2 regions of the Thermocoleostomius sinensis A174 genome follow, and region 2 is predicted to be linked to the other one. Evidence: riboswitches for the same ligand, from Rfam matches in the RefSeq annotation. Region 2 holds a riboswitch; the other holds the start of a gene.

Evidence for each region. A riboswitch is a leader RNA that binds a small molecule or an ion and turns the genes downstream of it on or off. The one in region 2 is predicted to bind fluoride.
Region 1: linked by a shared signal. The riboswitch ahead of OXH18_RS14865 (cation:proton antiporter) and the one ahead of OXH18_RS22635 (voltage-gated chloride channel family protein) in region 2 are both predicted to bind fluoride.

Annotation. Positions count from the first base shown of each region.
Region 1 is NZ_CP113797.1:3,425,820-3,433,913, forward strand. Features, by position in the region: gene OXH18_RS14850 (hypothetical protein) at 1-828, opposite strand, end outside; tRNA gene OXH18_RS14855 (tRNA-Ser) at 1,022-1,113, opposite strand; gene OXH18_RS14860 (oligosaccharide flippase family protein) at 1,286-2,650, opposite strand; gene OXH18_RS14865 (cation:proton antiporter) at 2,930-4,570, opposite strand; fluoride riboswitch at 4,678-4,776, opposite strand; gene OXH18_RS14870 (hypothetical protein) at 4,816-4,944, shown strand; gene OXH18_RS14875 (U32 family peptidase) at 4,981-7,560, opposite strand; gene OXH18_RS14880 (COP23 domain-containing protein) at 7,652-8,094, opposite strand, start outside.
Region 2 is NZ_CP113797.1:5,226,555-5,234,648, forward strand. Features, by position in the region: gene OXH18_RS22600 (CAAX protease) at 1-721, shown strand, start outside; gene OXH18_RS22605 (hypothetical protein) at 771-1,013, shown strand; gene crcB (fluoride efflux transporter CrcB) at 1,007-1,471, shown strand; gene crcB (fluoride efflux transporter CrcB) at 1,527-1,910, shown strand; gene OXH18_RS22620 (DUF190 domain-containing protein) at 1,929-2,648, shown strand; gene OXH18_RS22625 (ParB-like protein) at 2,660-3,304, shown strand; partial or broken gene OXH18_RS22630 (undecaprenyl-diphosphate phosphatase) at 3,345-3,533, opposite strand; fluoride riboswitch at 3,806-3,881, shown strand; partial or broken gene OXH18_RS22635 (voltage-gated chloride channel family protein) at 4,167-5,444, shown strand; gene OXH18_RS25400 (DUF190 domain-containing protein) at 5,535-5,972, shown strand; gene OXH18_RS22640 (hypothetical protein) at 6,039-7,403, shown strand; gene OXH18_RS22645 (MFS transporter) at 7,405-8,094, shown strand, end outside.

The DNA of each region.
Region 1 (8,094 bases), 1.8 Mb from region 2:
CGGCTTCCATTGGCGATCGAAGAGAATCCACTCTGGAATCACAAAGTAAATCCCTAAACAAGCAAGAGAATATAAACTGGCGCTTAAGTCCACCAGCCATAGCTGTTTCTGTACGGTTGGAACGGGGATAGCTGTGTTGGAGATAGCACTGGCGGGCGTTAAGCCATTAAACAACAGAATCCAACCGCCGATTGTGGCACTAGCCAGCAACGGAGCTACCCACCTAAATTTGGGCCTGAGGCCAGTTTGCTTGACCGTCAGCAGAAATTCGTGGGTGGCGATCGCCACTGGAAAAGCCAGCATGTATTGCCGTGTAGCAATGGCCAACGCAAACATAACGGCGCTCCACCCATGTTGCTGGCGTTGATAGAACCAACAGCCGAAAAACACAAAAAAGGCTGCCATGATATCGGTGTACAGATAGCCACTCAGCAACAAATAATAGGGAAATATCAGTAAGCCAATGGCTGCCAGTAACGACGTGGTTTTCTGGATGGGATGGGAAGTGCCAATTAGCCACACGATGGTCAGCGACAACCCAACATTGAGCAACCGTCCCACGACAACGCCACCTTGAAAAAGGTATTCCAGCATACCAAATATCACAAACGGCAGCGGAGTATTGAGAGCGCCATAATTCTGCAATTGATCGATTGTAGGAAGCAGGCGGTGGCTGAATTGTAAGCTTACTTCCCAGAAATGAGGTTCGTCCCAAGTCAGCGGAAATTGAAGCCCTTCGAGATAGACGAGTAATCCACCATAGAGAGCAGCTAGCAAAACAACAAAGCAAAATCGAGGTTTAGACGCAATAGCATAAACCAGCTTCATACGTTAAAAGCCTGCCAGCTTCAAAGAACTTCGCTTCTACACAATCCTGATAAGATTTCGAATTTCAGGAAACATTTGAGGAGAGGTGCTTGCCGTTGGGGCGAGTCAAAGCACAAACCGCTCCCTCAATTAACCTCAGCCAATCAGAGCAAACTGAGGGAGATGGGACAACTCCAAGGATAGACATATTAAACGGAGAGGGAGGGATTCGAACCCTCGGTACGGACTTTCGAACCGTACAACAGATTAGCAATCTGCCGCTTTCGACCACTCAGCCACCTCTCCAGAGGTTAGAGCTTTATCATCATAGCAAAAAATTGCCTAGGAGCAAGATAGAAATACAAGAAGTGCGAGAAGCCGTGGACAAATCGATATAAAGAAAGATGGCACGGGCTGATTGACTGACACACCTCGTACTGCCTTCACCTCAATCTCTCCTGCGGCTATATAATGTAGATTAAGGTGTCAGATTGGGACGCAGGGCCGCGACGATCGAGGGGTTGATGCCGAGGTATTTCACCACTAATCGATTGAGCCACACGTTCCACAGGATCATCGATAGGGCAGTGGCCACGGCTGCGCCAAAGGTGCCCAGTATGGGAATCCCGATCAGGTTGAGGCTAACATTAATCAGCGCACTACAGGCAAATACAAAAGCGCATTGATTTTGATGTCCTGTCATCATCAGTAAATATCCGACCGAACCGGCACCTACGTTGACTAATTGCCCCAGCGACAAAGCCAGTAGAGACCATTTCGCAACAACAAATTCTGAGCCAAACAGCGATAGTAGTGGATCTGAAAAAACGAATAGACTGATTGTGACAATGAATGCTGGATAAAACATCCATCGAGCAATGATAGAAACCAACTGCTGAAGCGTGTGACGATCGCCTTGAGCATAGAGTGTACTAAACATTGGGGCTGCGATTGCATTGATAGACGCCAAAATAAAACTGACCCACGTTGCAGTTTTAAACGCCGCCCCGTAAATTCCGACTGCCTTTGTTCCTAGCAATGCTCCAATCATTAAGGTATCTGTTTGGTTTAACACAATAAAGGAACCATCAATAAACAAAAGTGGTAAAGATACTAACAGCCATTGCTTCAATCCAAAACTTGGAGGGCTACTTCGGATCGATGGTAATAAAGCACGTTGAAAAAACCACTGCTGACCGATTAGAATGAACACTAGTATGAATCCAGAAATAACGATTGCTGTAATACTGGTGAGTGATTGTTGAGTATAGACCCAGCCAAATGCAGTTCCTGTCAGCAGCAGTGGAAACATCACCAAGGAGGGAAAGTAGGCAAGTACTATTTGACGAATGCTTCTAGACATTTCTAGCTGTAGTTTTAATAGTGCCAACAGGGGAATTAACCAAACACCAAGTAATAGCGACGATCGTAAACTGTTTAAGCTTGTCGATCGACCGACGACTCCAATAATCACTATGGCGATCGCCGCCGTGATTAAGCCAGCGATGGCTGTTTGCCACCAACTGGTTAACAGTAAACCACGCAGCCGAGACCAGTCTTGCTTGACGGTGTATTCTGGCACAAAGCGCAACACCGCTCCCGATAATCCCAGTCCTGCCAGCAATGCCAGAATGGTACTCAACGTCATCACATAATCGTAGGTTCCATACTCAGCGGCCCCCATCCAACGAGCCAATCCAATTTGCATTCCATAGTTGATGCCTGCCCCGGCCGTTTGAATGAGAAGAGCCGCACTCGCTCCTCGAATCAAGGTGGCAATTAGGTCAGGGTGCTGAAGTTTCTGCCAAAGAGTTTCTAGCTGGATCAAATGCCACAGTTTCATGAATTCCCGACGTCGTTAAAGAGCAGATGGTACAGTCTATCTCTCAATGGATCAATTCTGCTATGAACCCGGCCATATTTGATCTTGCATTCCGAACCCCCCTCATCCCCCAGCCTCTGCTTCTAGAAAAGGCGCAGGGGGGCGGATCGGAAGTTCCTCACCCAAAGGGCGGGGGATCGAGGGTGAGAGGGCAGATGTCGTGACAACGGTTGCCGGGTTAATAGATGGTTGCCGGGTTAATAGATCGGTATTTCTTCTACCAAATTTCTTCCACCAAGATTAGCGGACGCTTGCAAGCGTTTGCTTATCTTCTACAATCAAAACTGGAAACGGACTTGTTTCTAATACGGCTTGAGACACTGACCCCACCAACACCTCAGCTAAAGACCGATGGCCGCGTTTTCCCATCACAATTTCGGTAACGTTATAGTCTTGAGCCGTGCGAATAATTTCTTCAGGAACTGAACCAGCAGTAGTGATAAATCGATGCCGAATATCTGCCAGAAGCTGTTGCGTTTGTTCCCGCAATTTCTCAACTCCTCGAGGATCATGAACTCGAATGACATGCAACACAATCACTTCACCATCTGCCCGTCGAGCTAAGTCAGCGGCTTTAGACAATACCTGTGTGGATAAGGAAGAGGTATCGATAGCAGCCAATAGAGTAATGCGACGAGCGATCGCCACTTTGGTAGGATCAACCTCACCCTTTTGCAGCAGCCTAGGGGCAAAGGTTGGAATGGCCCACGCCCCTAACGGGGCCGTCACCAAAATCGACAGAGCCGCCAATGCCAAGATTGTTTCACCCCCAGCAATGCCCTGTGCTAGCGGAATGGCACCAATTGCTGCTTGGACAGTGGCCTTGGCAGAATTTCCTGGCAGCAAAAACAACCGCTCTTTCCATGTCCAATTACTACCCAATGTCGAGAGATACCAACCTAACGATCGTCCCAACAGGGTTCCAATGGCCAATACTAACAATCCAATCCATGCTGTGTTGCCCAAAACATTCAGTTGAATACTAGCGCCCAGCAGCACAAACAAAATGATTTCGGCGATGACCCACACACTGTCAAAGCCACCGCGCAACCGTCGCGCCAGTGGGGTGTCTAACTCAATCAAGAAAAACCCGGTGGCCATCACCGCTAAATAGCCAGAAAAGATCGGTATGTCTTCGGCTAGGACCACCAACAGCAGCGCAAACCCGGCTGCTACTAAGGTATCTTGCACAGCATTTTGAGTCCAGTTTTGTTTGCCCAGCAGGGAAACCAACATTCGAGCCGTCAGCCATCCTAACAGCACTCCCAAAACAATTTGCAGGACGACCTGAAACGGCAACAACTGCAACGGACTCAGCGTCACTCCACCGGGAAGGGTGATTCCAGTGGCAGCCGTCTGAGAGAGAATTGCCAACAGCAGACTAAATACCAGCAGCAACAATACATCCGATAGAGCACTACCTGTCAAGATGGCATCGGGAATCCCTTTTTGCACGCCCCATCCTAAGCTTTTTAGCCGCAACATGCCAGGTACAATCACGGCCGGAGACTCTGCTCCCACAATGCATCCCAGTAACAAACCCGTCGCGAAATCAAACTGCAAAAGCCACATCGCTGCCAAGGCTACGGCGATCGCCTCAAACGCTGCTGGTAAAAACCCTAACCGTAGGGCCACACTACCCTGTTGAGCCAATTTCTCGCGATCTAGCCCTAACCCAGCCTTCATCAGAATCACCATGACGGCGATCGTTCGGAACGAACCCGCTGCTTCCAAGATGGCAGGACTAAGAATATTACCGACTTGGGGCCCCAAGAGAATGCCGACCAGCACCATCCCCACCAATGCTGGAGCCTTGAACCGTCGAGCAATTTGCCCAACAAAAAATCCCATCAGTAAAATCCAAATGATGCTTTCTAACATGTCATCCTTGCCAATAACGTCAGTTCCTCTATGAAGCTATGAAGCAATGTGACTGGCAGCAGAAAGCTTAATGAAGGCAACAATGACCCACCCTTCCGCTGCAAGTCGGAACAGTAGGAGCCATCAGCCTCTTCAACGTAATAGAAATAGCTAACAAAATTCCTTAACGCTGGGCGGTTTCGGCGAGCTCCATCGCCATCTCTATCACTTATAGCATCCTATAGCCGTACGGGGAAGAAGCGGTGGTGAAATACTCCAATGCAAATGGGCACATCAACAGCGGAGGCGGTTACGGCACGCAATCAAACAAGCTGTTAGTGTCCCCCCATCTGACTGGAACGATGCTGTCCATTCGCCGGAAGTTCGATCGTTAATAACTGATGCTTCTGCTACCTATCTACGCCATTGCTTCAGCGGCTCAGAGGTCCCCGCGTGACTCCTAACTGATTGTGCAACTTCAGTTCACGCCACAGTTGCGATCCAGTAATTTCGCCGCGCAAAAGCCGTTGATAGCGATCGATCGTTTGGCATACTTGAGTTGCAGTTTCATTGACAAATTCAATCCGAAATTGTTGTACGCCCAAGTCAATTAACCGTTGGACTGACTCGGCCCCAGTTTGCGCAATGCCGTTAAATACTGTATTGCGACAACCGACATCCGCTTGCAAAATATGTTCCGTTCCTACACGGTCTTTCAGGGTGACACGATGCTTCTCGCAGGGACGACCACAGTTGGTATAGTCAGTTCCCTCAGATAAGAACGCACAGAAGACGCAATGTTCCATGTGAAACATCGGCATGTGTTGGTGAATTGTGATCTCAAACCAGTGTGTCGGACAAAGGTTTAACAGATCTTCGAGTTGATGAATGTTCAAGTCATAGGAGACGGTTAAGCGCTCTAAGGAATATTGCTGAAAATGATTGGCGGTAATGGGATTCGCCACATTCAGCGAAAAGTCGCCAATGCAACGATCGCCTTTGAAAAATTCCAAGTGATCATAATTGCGAATTAAGTATCCGTCTGCTTGAGCCGATCGCACCTGTTGCAAAATCCAGGTTTCATTGGGTTTAGTGATGCGGGGTGGAGCAATGTAGACGGTTGGAGGTTGGGGGTTGGGAAGTAAAGAGTGGGACTTTGTCTGCGATCGAACCTGCTTAACGAGAGCGACGGCTTGGCGATAGTTGCGAGGATCTTCAAATTCGCAGTAAAGGGTTTGAATCCCAGCGTGGAGTGCGGCGTGAAGTTGGTCAAGGTTGCGAACGAGGACGATGAGGGTAGGGGTGAGGGAAGGGGAGGGGAGGGAAGGGCGCTGGGGAAGCAGGTCTTGGAAGGATACGTTCGATCGCAGTTGCCAGCGTTTGGGTTGGGTACGCTGGTGTTCAAGTTGCTGCACGATATCGCGGCGCAGTCGGTTCAGTTCGCTGACAGGTAACATAACGGCACCGTCTAAGGTATTGGTGAGGTGTTCTAGTGTGAAGGGGGTGTTGCCTAAACGCGCAAATTGGTCATGCAGGCGCTCGGTGGTCAGAGGTTGACGATGGGCTTCCACTAGGGGCATCGTAGATTCCATTTGCACAATATGTCCCAGTGAATCACGGGCAATGGCGACAAGGGGCTGTCCCACGGCTCCATGAATTTCGACGGTAATGGGGCGTTGAAACTGAGGAGTATCGCCAGCAAAGGTTTGCCGCAGTTGCCGATCGAGTTCTGGGTCGCTGGTTTTCCAGAGTTTGTCGCCCACTCGAACCCGTTGAAGATTGAGGTCGCGTTTACCAAAAGACAGTACAGCGTCAGAGCCATTCTGGTGCACCGCATACACTCGTCCCCCTTCCTCCTTAGCTTCGGGATGACCGCTGTCAAATACGACTCCATCGCCCGCTTTTACCGGAGCCTGAAGTCGTACCACAATCTGCTGGCGCTCAATTCGCTTCACCTCTCCCAGATAAACCCCCCGTTTTTTGCCAAACCGGGCGTGCACTAATTCCTGGTTATTAATGCCGCGAAACCAGCCGGTATAGAGACCGCGAGAGAAAGCCATTTCTAGGTTGTAGCGATTAGGGCTGGGGAGTGGGGAGTGGGGAGTAGGGGGTGGAGAGAGGGGAGGGGAAAGTGGAAGGGTGTTGACGATTTGATCGATGGCTTGGCGATAGACGCGGGTGACGTTGGCGACGTATTCAGGAGATTTTAAGCGACCTTCAATTTTGAGACAGTGAACTCCTGCTTTGACGAGATCGGGCAGAACGTCCAATCCGGCTAGGTCTTGGGGGCTAAGCAGATAGCGCCGATCGCCCAGATCTACAACGTTTCCATCGGCTATTAACTCGTAGGGCATTCGGCAAGCTTGGGCACATTCGCCTCGGTTGGCCGATCGGCCACCCAAGGATTCGCTGGTGAGGCACTGCCCGGAATAGGCGACGCACAACGCCCCGTGCACAAACACTTCCAGTGGAAGCGAAAGCTGGCGATCGGCAAGCTGTTGTTGAATTTTATTGATTTCTTTGAGGGAACATTCCCGCGCCAACACCACTAGTTGACAGCCCAGCGATTGGGCAAATTCGACTCCTGCTGCACTGGTGATTGTCATCTGCGTGGAGGCATGAATGGGAAAATCGGGCGACAAATGCCGAATCAGCCGACAGATGCCCACGTCTTGCACAATGACCGCATCCACACCAGCCGTAATGATTGTGCGCAGGTATTGCTCGGCTTCAGCCAGTTCACCCGAAAACACCAGCGTATTCAACGTCACATAGCCCTTGACACCCCGACGATGCAGAAACTCGATCAGACGTGGCAACTCTGCCTCGGTGAAGTTCTGTGCCCGCATCCGCGCATTAAACCGCTCTAACCCGAAATAAATGGCATCGGCTCCGTTTTCCACGGCTGCTTTGGCACAATCCCAGGAACCAGCCGGGGCCAAAAGTTCTGGGGCTGAGGGCACAACGGGAGCGATCGAGGGAGACGAGGAGAGGTGCGATGCAGTGCTCATAAAGGCAAGAGAGTAAGGGCGTGGGCGCTAAGTATCCCATTGCCTATGATATCGTTTCTCCTCTTTTCACTAGGCAGCACAAGCAACTGGGTTAACGCGGCTGATCAATGGCATAGGTAAAGCCGAACAGTTCTCGCACCCGCACCCGTTGGCCGCGTGGTGGATATAGCAATGTATCCCGCCGGCTAGAGGTGGCATAGCGATCGGCAGCGGTGATGATTTCCAGGGCTTGCGATCGAGAAATTCCGTTGGGATAACGGGCAAAAACCTCCGACAGACAATCACTGCGACGACCACTGCGCTTCAATCGCTGTGGGTCTTGGTACAGTTGAATCACATCTTCTAAGCAATTGCTGTAGGACAAAATATCAAAGAAATTGAACTGTGGCGCCACAGCCAGTGGCGTGGGATCATCAATCCGTGACTGGGCAGAATTAGTTGAAGTCGCTTGAGATGGGTCAGGGGGAGCGCTGCGCAGCGCATTGATTGCTGTCCCTAAGCGGATGGCTAACTGGCGGGCATTGTCGCGGCTAC
Region 2 (8,094 bases):
TCAAGAGCCTCTAACTGATGACTTGCGGCTAGAGATGCAGTACTTTCAGGTTTATACCCAAAATGGTGATGGGTTGATTGCTTGCCGTCACCATTGGTCAAACTACATGGGCGATCGCCAGTTTGGGTGGCTTAACCTGCGCCCGGTGCGCGATGCGGTGATCAAACTCGATGCTTTCACCAACCGCTACGACATTGACGGCGATGTTGTCTGTCCCTTAGAACTGCTGCTGCACCAACTCCAAATCATGATGGCCCGCTACCGAACTGGTGATGGCAGCGGCATCACCTATGTCGGACCCGCCAACAACTGTGCTCAAGACTCTAATCAGGCACTTTATGCTGCCCTCCAGCAGATCAACCGGGCTACGACAACCCTGTCCGACTCAGTGTCCTGGCTTCAGACGCATCCTGACCAGGCTGGGCAGGTCAAGCAGCTTCAGCAAATTGGACTTTCGCTCAAGCGTGATTTGCTGCCCTGGGGCACCGCCCGAGCCGACTGGCAGAACCACGAAGCTGTTTTGGGTAGCAGTCTCGAAGATGACCCCGTCAAGCAGTTGGCCACTGCCCTAGTGAGCTGGCGCACCGTACTGCCCCGAATCGCCAGTGATGCGGTGATCATATCCTTTCTACAACGAGGAGCCACCGTGCTGGTGTTGCGTACCACCCAGGTGGGCGGCACGATACCCGAGATTGAGCCGATCGCTCCGGTGGGATTGTAGCCATGAACCCATTCGTTCTCCCCCGTTGACTCTGGGTGGAGCATCCCCTATGGTTGCTCTGGTGTTTGCCCCTATCCCTCCTGCTGAAGCGGGGGGACTGCTGCCTGAAAATCAAAAGAATCTTAAAATGCGCTATCCCGATGAACTTGCCACCTGTTGGAGGCAACCTGGTTTAGTCGGGTGGGTGTCTCAAGCTATTTTAGAAAACAGACCGCTCCATGTGCTGTTAGTGAAAGCCAATGCAAACGCATTGACAGTTCGTCAACCTAATTTGGAGAGTTTACCATGCTGAAACAGCCATTTTTGCGACAGCCCGTTGTGCGAACCGTTGCTGCCATTTCCCTGGGGGCGATCGCTGGTGCATTGGGGCGATATTATTTTGGACTGGCCATGAATCACCTTCTGGGAATCGATGTCCCCTACAGCACCTTGGTCATTAATGTGACCGGATGTTTGGCAATGGGCTTCCTGGCAACGCTATCTTTAGGACAGGTAATTAGTCTACATCCTGATATTCGTCTGCTGCTCCTGACGGGTTTTTTGGGGTCGTATACCACCTTTTCCGGTTATGAACTCGATAGTGCCCATTTGTTGCAGCAGGATCGCTTACAGGCAGACCTGTTTTATTGGGCGGGAAGTGTGATGTTAGGATTCATGAGCTTGCAGTTCGGCATCGCATTTGCAGAATGGCTCCTTGGCAAGCTTGACCCTTCCAGGGAAACGCCCCACAACCGCGATCGGTCAAACTGACCCCTTTGGGTTAGCGATATCTCCTGATCTCTCCCCGTTCATCAATACACCCAACATGGAAACCCCTCTTTTGCTAACCCTTTGGATTGCGCTAGGAGCTATCCCAGGTGCCCTTAGCCGCTATTATTTAACGCTGGTTTGTGTGGAAAAACTCGGCGGAGAGTTCCCCTTTGGCACGTTTATCATTAATCTCTCTGGGACGTTTTTGATTGGGTTCTTTGCAACACTGTTTCAATCCATCCAAGCTGATCCACTGCTCAATAGTTTTGTCATTATTGGTTTTTTAGGGTCTTACACCACGTTTTCCACCTACGCCTTAGATACGTCAAATCTGCTCAAGCTGGCAAGTTATAAACGGGCAGTGCTATATGGGTTAGGCAGTCCATTGATGGGGTTTTTAGGAGTCGAACTGGGTATTGCTCTGGCACAACGGCTATAGCATTTGCAGGAGAAGCGAATGAAAAATGCAGAACAATTAACGATCTATGTGGCAGAGGGGGACTCCGTTCAGGGTAAATTACTCTACCGGGCGTTGATAGATGCGGCGCGTCAATCCGGCATTGCAGGAATAACGGTGATGCGGACGGCTGTGAGCTATGGACAACGCGATCGCCATATCAGTGTGGACTGGATGCCAGAACTGGCGATGCAAATGATGATGGTACTGACAGCAATTGATCAACCGGAGGCGATCGATCGCTACCTCCCGCAGGTTCAAGCCCTGGTTAAATATGGTTTGGCAATTAAGGAACCCATTACCGTCGTGCATCATGCCCCAGTATTGCCCGATCAACTAGCCCAACCCACACCGCAATTGACACCATTACAAAATCAGGAGAATGCAATGACCGACTTTGAGCGATTAACGATTTACGTTGGTGAATCGGATCAGTGGCAAGGTAAGCCCGTTCATCTGGCATTGGTGGAAGAAGCGCGTCGTCACGGATTAGTGGGAGCAACCGTTGTGCGGGGTGTGACTGGGTATGGAAAAACTAACCATGAGCGAATTAAGTTTCTGGGGATTATTGAGCTTTCCTCGGATTTACCAATGGTCGTCACGATGATCGATCGGACGGATAAGATTGAACAATTCTTACCACTCGTGCAAGACATGGTAGGAGGAGGAATTGTGGTACGCGATGCGATTAATGTTGTTCACCATGCACCCATTCAATAGGAATCAATAAAATGCCAACTCTACCCGACTACAATCCAAACTTATCTCCAGGTACACTCAGCCTCGCCGCTGTTAACTTGCTTCATCCGGCTCAAGTGGCGTTGGGCTATCGAGAAGTAGACTACCGAATTCAACAGTTTCAGGCAATGACTGCGGATGAATTAGATGCTTACCTGTTGGAGCATTTTTTACCCATTGTGATTGCGCCCGATCGCCTGCCCTATGTGGTGGATCACCATCATCGTGCCCGTGCGATCCAGATGACGGGTTTACGAGAAACCGTTTATGTCAAAGTGTGGGAAAACTGTCAGGATTGGTCAAGGGCTGAGTTTTGGCAATTGATGCAGGAGAAAGCCTGGGTGTATCCCTACGACAAAGATGGGCAACGGGTTGATGTTGAATCCATTCCAGCTAGTTTAGACCAGTTGCAGGATGACCCCTACCGCAGTTTAGCTTGGGGCGTGTTGCAAGCAGGGGGCTATGCCAGATCCGATGTCCCTTTTCAGGAGTTCCTGTGGGGTAATTATTTTCGTCAGCACCTTTCGTTTGAGAACACCGAGGCAGGCTTTCAACAGGCAGTTAACGCGGCGTTGCAGTTGTGTCGATCGCCAGCAGTCAGTCATTTGCCTGGGTACATCTCCGATGCTACTGGGTGAGTTGCGTACCTCTAAAGGAGTCATTTACCAAGCTCAACAAGAGCAGAACAGCAATGACACTGCCAAATTGAATGGCATCAACAAACCATTTTTGCTCTACCAAATCAGTCCAGCCGAAGGCTTTAGTGACAACAAGTAGATGAGCCGTGCTACTAATTGGCAAAAATTCGGTAATTCCTTGTACCAGTCCCAGGACGATCGCCTGAAATATTTCTTGAATGAGATCCATAATCTTTCCTGACCGTTGTCTAAACAGAAGGCGTAATTCAGGTCTACAGGCTAGTGAATGCCTTGACTCAAGTTTGAGCAGGCACAGCCTTTGATGTAATTTGTTCCTTTGGGTGTAAGGTTACTTTTGCCCGAACCATCCTAGCTAAGGGTGATTCCTTCTAGCAAGGTGATTGCTCCTGAGCGCAATCTACACACGTTTATTTGCATAGCAGGATTTCAGAGATTTGCTAGCAGACGTTGCTTGTAAAATTTAAGTTGACTTGCTATATTGCAGTATGTGGTGATGAAACTCACCTTCTAGCGCGGCTAGAGAACCGCCCTCAAGGCTAATAGTTTCTACTTCATGTTCCGTCGATGCTTTGGCAAAAAGCATTTGTGAAGTATTAGCGTTTAGTTTTTGAGAGGCTGTTTTTTGTGCATTTTCAAGCATTTAAGATTCATTTGACTTTCAGGTTTCATCAACTAGGCATTTGCCGGGTTGTGCGGCGGCTTGTATGGCGGCGTTTCAATCGCTGCGGCTGGAACACTTCCTAACGCCGGGGTCTGCGTATCATTCAAGCAATCCGCCTGAGCGTCATCACAAATTAACCCGGTTATCGATTCATTTTCTCTATCATTTTTCGATGCATTTATGAAAGGGCTACAGGATATCGAACAGTTTTTTGCCCTACCTCAAATTGCCAAATGGTTAGCAATCGCCACGATCGCAGGTGTTCTGTCGGGAACCGCCTCAGCCATATTGTTAGCTTCGTTGGAATGGGCAACGGATTGGCGTGAAGCACATTGGTGGATTATTGCCCTGTTGCCGCTGGGTGGGCTACTGAGTGGGTTGATTTATCACCACTTTGGTCAATCTGTTGAAGCAGGCAACAATCTCTTGTTGGAAGAGATTCACAATCCCAAACAGACGATTCCATTGCGGATGGCTCCGCTCGTGCTATTGGGAACCGTGATGACCCATTTGTTTGGCGGTTCCGCAGGGCGAGAAGGCACAGCCTTACAGATGGGTGCTTCCCTTGCTGATCAACTCACCGAAGTTTTGCACCTGAAAGGATCGGATCGCCGTATTCTTCTAATGACGGGGATTAGCGGTGGCTTTGCTTCTGTCTTCGGCACTCCTCTGGCGGGTGCTGTTTTCGGCTTGGAGGTGTTGGCGATCGGCAAAATTCGCTACGACGGGTTGTTTCCCTGTATCGTTGCGGCGATCGTCGGCGATTACGTGACGTTGAAATGGGGCATTCACCACACCAACTATCGACTGGCAAACGTTCCTGTGCTGAGTTTGGAAAACTTCTCCGCTGGTTCCGCCGATCTGTTGTCAGCAGTCTTTGCCGGTGCGGTCTTTGGCTTAGTGGCACTCCTATTTGCAGAAGTTACGCATAAAATTGGGCATGTCTTTAAGTCCAAAATTGCTTATCCGCCGCTGCGTCCTATGGTGGGTGGCGCGATGGTTGCGATCGCAGTTTGGGCAGTGGGAACCACCAAATATATTGGACTGGGAATTCCTACGATTGTAGAGGCGTTTCAGACACAATTGCCTCCCTGGGATTTTGCCGCAAAATTAGCATTTACGGCACTTACTTTGGGAGCCGGATTTAAAGGAGGTGAAGTCACCCCCTTGTTTTACATTGGTGCCACGTTGGGCAATGCTTTATCTTTGATTTTGCCCTTATCCTCCGATCTGCTTGCGGGCATGGGCTTTGTGGCTGTGTTTGGTGCTGCTGCCAATACCCCGCTGGCTTCAACCATCATGGCGATCGAGCTATTTGGACTGCCCGCCGGAGCCTTTGCAGGAATTGCCTGTGTCGTGAGCTATCTTTTTTCCGGTCATGCAGGCATCTACCGTGCTCAACGCATTGGATTAAGTAAATATCCCAAAGTCTTTGTGGAGGAGGGCGTTAGCTTAGCAACTTTTCCTAGCCTCAAACAGCCATTGGAGTTCGATTTGTTTAGTGATATCAATCCCTTAGGTTTTCTAGAAATGGAGAATGGCAAACCCATGAGACATCTGACAGCACTCCGGCTCTACTTTCATCATGGTGCCAGGTTATATGGCAAGACCCGCTGGCGCAGGCTAACCTCTCCCCATCTACATTGGCATCTTCCCCGTCTTGCGAAAGAATTTGGGATTCAGCAGGTGGTGCTACATCGGGTGCATATGGGCTATCTCAAAGGTGATGAACTGCATCACAATCATCATGAAGTCACGCCCCATCGTTTACCGCAATGTCTGGAATTGATTGATCAGGAAGCCAAGTTGCGGGAGTTTGTTGAAGTCCATCATGCCGATCTTAAGCACGTCAGGATTGTTTTGATTCGGGGTGAAGACTTACGTTCCCATGAAGACTTACATTTACAGGAAGATCTGCATTCGTCAGATTACCGGAATACATCTATGAATTATCCCTCTCCAATGACTGACCAATTGGCGGAATAATAAATGGCAGGCATTTGGAATAAATATGAGAGGATTTCATTCAACTTGCAAACCTGGAAATAAGCGATGTTAGCTGATGTGAATAAGTTGAATTTCAATCGTTGGTTAAACCAAAGGCAACTCCATGCGCTCAAAGAAGCGTATCATGCTGCAAAAGAGATTAGGGCATTGGAGGAACACTACTTTGCTGGAGAAAAGATTGCTTACACTCCCCAACAAAGTAAAACCGTAGTGGACTACGTAAAGAGCTTACGCGATCGCCAACTAACCAGAGTTCGCATTAACCTGGTAAAGTTCAGGGTCGGTGCTTTTCTGTTTAATCACAAGCTGTTGAGCAAAACTTCAGACTCTAGTTTTTCCAATGGCAATGAACCTTTAGTGCAAACTTGGGAACATCCATCTCTAGTTGAAATGGATATTTTAGAGAAGCTCCAATTCATTGAGTCAGTGGTGGGAAAATACCGCGATCGCAGTCCAGCTAACCCAGATTTGACATCAGAGGATCTCAATTCAGAATTATCGATTACCCATGCCTTACAACATCTCAACTCGGACGCAGGCAATCAAAAAAATGGTTCAAACCCTGACATAACGACCGATCCAGTTGTGCTGGATGCAAATCGGAGTCGCTCCAGTGCTAATCGATCGAATACTGCCAGTGCCTTAGTAAAGGGGTTCACCCAGGTTGGGAAAGAACTCACCCCAGAGTATGAACAGCAAGTGATTCATGAGTTGCGGCTGAGGCGCAAACAAAACAAGCTAGCAGTTCGATGGCTACTGATTCTAATCCTGGTTCCCATTGCAGTTCAGGTTGTTGCCAAAAATCTGATCTTTGAACCTTTTCTAGATAACTATGGCAATCATCATCCTCAGCAAATTGAACTCAATCAAGAAATTCAGAAAGAATTTCATGCTGAGTTTATGGATTTTAAGGAGACTTTAGAAATCGAGCAACTACTTGGCAATCTACCCCAATTGACTACTGAGGAAACTAAAAAACGGTTAGAAGAAAAAGCTACTGAACTTTGGCATGAGTCACGAGAACATGCCCTGAACGGACTGAAAAATGTAGCTGCGGATGTTGTTGCTCTAATAGTTTTTATTGGACTTATCTTCTTTAACCGAGATAAATTAATCACGATTCGCAATTTTTCAAACTGGTCATTTCTCAACTTAAGCGATCCAGCAAAGGTATTTCTGCTGATCTTGGTAACCGATATGTTTGTCGGCTTCCATTCGGTTGAGGGGTGGGATGTCATTTTAGTGAGTGTGTTCAATCACTTTGGATTACCGGAAAATGACACCTTTATCAAGAGTTTCATTGCTACCGTGCCCGTCTTTATGGATTCCTGCATCAAGTTTTGGATTTTCAACTATCTCACCCGTTTCTCACCCTCTGCCTCCGCCGTCTATGAGCGGATGAATACATAACATGAAGAAATCTGCATTATGGTTTGTCATTTTTCTAGGCGTTGTCAGCCTCTGTGCTGATGCCACCTACGAAGGGGCACGCAGCATTACCGGAGCTTATCTGGGCAGCCTGGGGGCAAGTGGTACGATCGTTGGCATTGTTGCAGGCTTGGGTGAACTGATTGGCTACGGATTTCGGTTAGTGATTGGCTATCTCAGCGATCGCACTCGCAAATATTGGGGCATTACAACCCTGGGCTATTTCATCAACACTGCTGTTGTACCGTTGTTAGCTCTGACGGGAACCTGGCAGGCGGCTGCCGGACTCATGATTGCAGAACGTACCGGAAAAGCCGTTCGGACTCCTCCCCGCGATGTGTTGCTATCCCATGCAGCGATGCAGGTGGGGCGAGGGTTTGGCTTTGGTTTGCATGAAGCGATGGATCAAATTGGGGCAGTTGCAGGACCGTTGATGGTTGCAGCCATGCTGTCCTGGCAGTTTGGCTATCGCGGTGGCTTTGCGATTTTGGTGATTCCGGCTGTCCTTGGCTTACTTGTGTTGCTGATTACCCAACGGATCTACCCCGATCCGCGTGACTTTGAGCCACCCTCCCCAGCCGACTTGCATACCGAGGGTTTACCACGTCGCTTTTGGATCTATTTGGGAGCGATCGCCCTAATTGCCGCAGGCTATGCCGACTTCCCCTTAATT